Regions from separate parts of the Cytobacillus solani genome, predicted to be linked through region 2. Evidence: riboswitches for the same ligand, from Rfam matches in the RefSeq annotation. Region 2 holds a riboswitch; the other holds the start of a gene.
What was found. A riboswitch is a leader RNA that binds a small molecule or an ion and turns the genes downstream of it on or off. The one in region 2 is predicted to bind thiamine pyrophosphate.
Positions count from the first base shown of each region.

Region 1: it holds a riboswitch for thiamine pyrophosphate, as region 2 does, so the genes downstream of both, FI644_RS00035 (ABC transporter substrate-binding protein) here and thiT (energy-coupled thiamine transporter ThiT) in region 2, are expected to answer to the same signal.

Region 1 is NZ_CP041305.1:5,033-8,462, reverse strand. It holds gene FI644_RS00045 (ABC transporter permease) at 1-668, opposite strand, end outside; gene FI644_RS00040 (thiamine-binding protein) at 665-958, opposite strand; gene FI644_RS00035 (ABC transporter substrate-binding protein) at 972-1,961, opposite strand; TPP riboswitch at 2,071-2,178, opposite strand; gene FI644_RS00030 (cell wall hydrolase) at 2,389-2,988, shown strand; gene FI644_RS00025 (YkvA family protein) at 3,194-3,430, opposite strand, start outside.
Region 2 is NZ_CP041305.1:4,349,637-4,353,066, forward strand. It holds gene FI644_RS21865 (AAA family ATPase) at 1-1,303, opposite strand, end outside; TPP riboswitch at 1,489-1,591, shown strand; gene thiT (energy-coupled thiamine transporter ThiT) at 1,658-2,257, shown strand; gene qoxA (cytochrome aa3 quinol oxidase subunit II) at 2,770-3,430, shown strand, end outside.

The DNA of each region.
Region 1 (3,430 bases), 860 kb from region 2:
ATAGCAACAAATACACGATCCGTTCGAAAGGAAGAGGAAGCAAGCGTCATATATACACCAATTCCTGATTTGGCTCCGAGCCATTCAGAGATGACTGCTCCCATCACGCTATATGTAGCTGAAATCTTTAAACCAGAAAATATAGCTGGCAAGGAAAAAGGAAGCTCAAGCTTCCAGAAAAGCTGTCTTCGATTAGCACCAGCCATCATCATATAATGCTTCAGTTCATTTGGTGTTTGTCTAAACCCATCTAAAGCAGCAACAGTGATGGGGAAGAAACAGACAAGTGTGATGACAATAATCTTTGGCATTAAGCCAAAGCCAAACCAAATAACCAATAGGGGAGCAAGAACGATGATTGGTACATTCTGTGATAAAATCAGCAAAGGGTAGATTGATTCTCTAACCATTGGAATAAGATGAAGGATAATAGCTGTCAGCAGTCCAACACTTGAGCCGATGACAAATCCGAGCAACGAAAGTTTAATTGTTGATTGCAGATGCTCATGAAAATTTCCCCAGCCTTCTATTGCTTCTTTAAGAATATCTGTTGGTGGTGGGAGAAGCCACGCAGGAATATCAGCTAGTTTAACTGCCATTTCCCAAATAATGAATAAAAGGAGGAGAACAAGAGCCGGTCTCCATCCTTTTAATAAATTGTTTATCATGAACGGTATTTCTCCGTTAAATCGTTCATTTCAATTCCTGAAGGCTGATATAAAATTTTTACTTGCGAAATGACATTTCTGCTCCCTTTTTCGATCATTTTTTCGTTCATTTCAGCTATGATTCTTAATAATTGTTCTAATTCACCTTCCATAGTTGTTTCCAGCGGGTGAACCTCATACTTAACTCCTGACGCATCAATTACACGAATTGCTTCATCAACGTAGGGAATGACATCCTCACCGTTTTTAGTTTTTGGTATGATTTGTATACTTACTAATGCATTAGCCATACTTTAACACTCCTCATTCAGGTAAAAATTCATTTGTAAAAGCTTTTTCAGCTTCTAATTTCTTATCAAGCAAACCGTTTTCGAACATCCAATCTGCATAGTTTTTCCAAACGTCTAGCTTTTGTTCACCCCATCTTGAGGCATCGTCTTGATAACGGGGAGCTAACCATTCCTGGCTTTTTTTCACAAGTTGTTCATCTAGATCGGGTGCAGCTTTTAATAGGATGTCTGCTGCTTCATTAGGGTTTTCGATTGTATAGCCATAACCTTTGGATGCCGCTTTAACAAAAGCTTTTACTATTTCAGGATTGTTCTTAATCATTTTTTCATTTGTTGCTAGTACTGGGGTATAATAATCAAGCTTTTCGCTATAATCGGTTAAATAAACCATATTAATTTTTTCCCCGCGCAGCTCTGCCTCCACGCCTGTCCAGCCATAATAAATCCAAGCGAAATCAATATCGCGTTTAACAGCTGTGAAGAAATCGGCATCGCCCATATTAACGATTGAAACATCTGCAACATTTGCCTTTTCGATTTTCATTAAAGAATCAAGAACGGATTTCTCAACAGGTGAGCCCCATCCCCCATATGTTTTTCCTGCAAAGTCTTTTGGTGATGTGATATTTTTTTCAGCAGGTGAAGCAAATCCAGAAGTATTATGCTGAATCACTGCGGCAACGGACACAAGAGGAACTCCTTGCACACGAGCTTGTGTGATACTTTCCTGATAACTTACCCCGAAATCAGCCTTTCCAGATGCAGTTAGCTGATCTGCACCAGCTTCACCAGGCATAATAATTTCCACATCAAGGCCTTCTTCTTTAAAGTAACCTTTATCCTTGGCAACATATAAGCCAGTATGGTTCGTATTTGGTGTCCAATCAAGAACAACCGTAACCTTTTCCAGGTCTTTTTTGTCCTTTTCCTTTGCTTGATCGTCGCCGCTGCTGCAGCCAGTAAGCAAGAGTGCGGAGCAAATGATTGTTATCCATTTCTTCATCCTTTTAACCTCCAGGTAATTTATACTTATGTTCTCCAGAATGTATGGATTTTTTGCAAAATAAAAACGCCCTTGGCATGAACCAGGGCGCATATAAACTAAACACATCTATGTATTAGAATATGTTCCCTCCGCTGGTATCAACCAGATCAGGTTCAAAGGGTTATCATCTCACTGATGAAATCTCAACCGATATACGGTTCCCCCACATTTTTAGCCTATTTAATTTGTCAAAAGCGTTTTTATTCCTAACCCATTATAACAGAAATGTTCTAATTGACTAGAAAAAAGTACTAATTAAATATATCTAAATAGTCATTCCACTATTTTACTGCATTTCTATGGAAAAAATTGAGGTGTGGAGGTGTTTAGTTTTCTATGTTACGGTTATATACGTTGTTCATGCAAGAAAAAAGGAGGGGATTGAATGAAGAAACTTGCAGCGGTTTTTGCAGGGTTCATGATGCTCTCATATCCGTTTTTCCAACCAGATAAACATTACACGTATGCTGAAACTTTAGATCATGTTGATATATATACGGTTCAAAAAGGTGATTCCCTTTTTGAGATTGGAATGAAATATGGAGTATCTGAAATAGATGTAATGAAAATTAATCATAAAAAGTCAGAAAAAATCCGACCTGGTGAAAAGTTAATTTTACCAAAATCGATTTCAAAAGAAGAAAAGGATCTTCTTGCAAGACTTGTCCATGCTGAAGCAAAAGGGGAGCCTTATGCTGGGAAGGTTGCTGTTGCGCTAGTCGTTTTAAACCGAGTGGAAGACAATCGCTTTCCAGATAAAATAAAAGATGTCATTTATGAAGATAGACAGTTTCAACCAGTGGATAATGGAGCTATTAATGAGCCTGCAGATAATAATTCTAAAAAAGCGGTCATGGAGGCACTTGCTCTAGAAGGAAAAGGAAATGACTCCGTCTATTTTTTCAATCCTGACGAAACAAGCAGTACATGGTTAAGAGCACAAACAGTGACTGAAGAAATTGGAAATCATCGCTTTGCTAAATAGGAACATCTCCAGTGTATTCGTGGAGATGTTCTTTTTTGTAATCAGGAAGAGGTGCCATGATTATGATTCCAAGGGTAAGTGGAGAAATCGTCACCACGGTCATAAGAAGGATTGACATGTGCCGACAAAGAGTGAAAAACAGGATACCGCGGTCACATGAGGTAGCACCAAGTGCCCAACATAGGCAAAACAAGCAAAACCTCGATTACATTTGCTTGTTTTCTTCAGCATCAATGGGCTGATTCCGTTTCCAGCTCTTATATTTCTCCAATTCATCAGTAAGTTGTTTGATGGCAAATGCAATGACTGCCGCATCGTCAACAATGCCGAGACCAATCAAGAAATCCGGTATGATATCAATCGGAGAGACAAAGTAAAGAATAGAAGCAATAATGAACAAGATGGATTTCTTTGATATTGCTCGATATTCTCCGCTTGACCA
Region 2 (3,430 bases):
TGGTCGCTTTACGAACAGACCCGGGCTTTGTAATTGCTGCAACAAGTGCGTGTCCTGATTCATGGATTGCAACACGTCTTTTCGTTTCTGTGTCCTGAAGCGCACGTGTTGAGCTTCCAAGCACGGTTCTGTCTAAAGCGAAATCAATATCTTCCTTTGAAATGCAAGCTTGTCCATTTTGTACAGCTCTGCGACTGGCTGTTTCAAATAGTGATTGAAGATCGGCACCGGAAAAACCAGAAGTGCTTTCAGCAAGTTCTTCAAGAGAGTTCATTACATTTGTAGCTAATTTTCTATTTTTCGTATGAATCTCGATAATTTCTTTTCTTCCTTTCGTATCAGGAAGAGGCACATGAAACGAAAAGTCAATCCGGCCAGGTCGAAGAAAGGCATCATCAAGCATATCTTTCCGATTTGTCGCCGCAATGAAAAGAATGCCATCATTAGAGTGTCCGCCATCTAGCTGTACTAGAAGTTCAGTTAACGTCTTCTCACTTTCTTCACCGCCATGCTGCTTTCTTTTACCAGCAAGGGCATCGACTTCATCGATAAAAACGACTGCAGGCTTTTGCTTCCTTGCATTTTGGAACAATGTTCGCACGCGGGATGCACCAACACCTACAAACATTTCATTAAATGCTGAGCCGCTCGTTGAAAAGAAGGTTGCACCTAGCTCTTTAGCAATCGCTTGTGCCAGCAATGTTTTCCCTGTTCCAGGAGGACCATATAATAGTATCCCTTTCGGTTGCTTTAAACCCATTTGAATTGCACGTTCCGGTTCTTTCAAAATAGAAAGAGTTTGCATGATCTCATCTTTCATTTCACCTTGAATTCCTCCAACATCAGCAAGAGAAATAGGTGGAAGCGGCTTTGCCCTCGATACACTTTGCTTCATTGTATTTGTTGCACCAAGGCCGCCTCTGCCAGACTTATATAAATAAATGCCTATGGCAGTAATTAAGACAGCGAGCCCGCCCAAAATCCATGGTGTATATGGACTACTAGATGAAAATGTATATTCAACATGATAATTTTCTACTAATTTACCAATCAATTGACTATTTGGCGGGACATGTGAAATAAATTTACCATCACCAGTAATAATCGTAAGTTTTCCATTTATATGTTCATTTATTGTAACCATTTCCCCATTTTGCGATGCAATCAATTCTTCGACAGAAGAATAGGGGACTGTTACGGATTTATTCCCATTCTGAACAACAAAGAAAATGGCTGTTGCTATAACTAATAAGCCTACAATAATCGGAACAATTGTTGAAGCTTTTCTAAAATTTAATTTCAACTTTTTCCCTCCTCATTGTACCTTTTCATTATAAGTACGAAACATATGTGTGAATAGTAGATGATTTATGTAAAAACTAGAAAATATTGTTAAATAACTTATATAGCAAAGATATCCTTAAAAGTACTATTTCCCCTTCACAAATATTGGAAAGCAAGATATAATTACATAGGATATTAAATAAACGTAACCACAAGGGGAGCGTAAAGCTGAGAGTGAACAGTTCGCTGTTCTGACCCTTCGAACCTGTTAGATAATTCTAGCGCAGGAATGTGGATTGAATAGGTGTTTTTTTGTTTTGTATGCTTATTCTCCCCTTGAGGTGTCGTACCATTTGAAAAGGGGAGTATTTTTATGAAAAAATTAAGTTTAATCGCATTGATTGAGGCTTCATTTTTTGCAGCATTTGCCATTATTTTGGATTTATTGCCATCAATCAAGCCAACGCCCAATATATCAATTTCAGTTGCCATGCTGCCCATCTTCATCTTGGCCTTTCGATGGGGGTTTCGTGTAAGTATGATTTCTGGCTTTATGTGGGGCATTCTCCAAATTGTCATGGGAGATGCTTGGATAGTAACACCTGTACAAACATTTATTGAATATGTCTTGGCTTTTGCATTCATCGGTTTTGCTGGACTATTTTACAATTTCATTCAAAAAGATCTGAGATATGGAAAAAAGAAAACTGCGCTTACTTGGATTGTAGCAGCTATATTTATCGGAAGTCTTGCTCGCTATTTCTGGCATTTCTGTGCTGGTATTTTATTTTTTGGCAGCTATGCACCAGAAGGCATGTCACCGTTTCTATTCTCTTTTGCAGTAAATGGAGCAACAGCACTTGGATCATGGGTACTATGTTCAATTGTTGTCGTACTTGTCATTGCCACTGCACCGCAAATAATTATTAGAAAAAATGACTCATTGGCTATAACACATAACAAAGCTTCGTGAAAGATAAAAAATCCTCTCTAAACTTTTTAGAGAGGATTTTTATTTATTGAAAATGAAATGTAATACTATTTTTGAATCATCATATTTAGTGGATAATTATGTGAAGAAAAGAGAGTTGCTACTGGAAAAATATATTGAATATGGAAAAATAATCATTATTTCAGAAAAACTGATTCGAAAGATTTAACAGAGAATTACGAGAACTTTTTAATAATTTTACAAATATGTGAACAACTTTTGAAATCTGAATCAGCTTCAAAAGTTATTTTTTCCTCTAAGAAAGTAGTTTAAATGCAATGTTTATATGTATTCATTGTTATTTCGATATATTAGTTGATCCAATAAAGTAAAAATATTCCTTCGGTTATTTGTCACATTCTTTTCGTTAACAACATGTTAATATTGTAAATGAACCAGCAAGAACATGTTTAGGTGTTCTTTTGTTGAAGATTGTGAAAATATGTACACAATAATTGGTTTTTTTGATTTCTAATAAGAAAGGAGCCCCTGTTATGAAATTGAAATGGGCTGTATTAGCGGTATTTTTCACTATTGTCACTGTGTTAACAGGATGTGAACCATTAACGGTCTTTGATCCTAAAGGGCCTCAAGCTGAAAGGCAAGCCAATGACATACTATTATCGATAGGAATTATGTCGGTAGTTGTTATTGTTGTTTTTGCTATTTTAATATATGTGTTGGTGAAATTCCGCGCTTCAAAACAAAGTGAAGACTATGAACCACCTCACATGGAAGGGAATCCATGGGTCGAAGCAATTTGTGTAGGAATTCCTGTGATAATTGTTGCTTATTTATCATTCGTTTCCGTACAAAGTAACTATATCGTTGAGTCTGCTCCGAAAGGCTATGAAGAACAAGAACCATTGGTTGTCTATGCTTCATCGTCCAACTGGAAATGGCATTTTAGTTATCCTGAAGAAAACATTGAAACAGTCAATTATTTATATATACCAACAGACCGTGCACTTGAATTTAAATTATATTCAAATGGACCGATTACAAGTTTCTGGGTTCCACAACTAGGCGGTCAAAAATATGCAATGGCTGACATGATTACAACATTGCACTTAGCTGCAGACGAACCTGGCGAATTTATGGGTCGTAATGCTAACTTCAGCGGAAAAGGGTTTGCTGAAAATGCATTCAATGTCA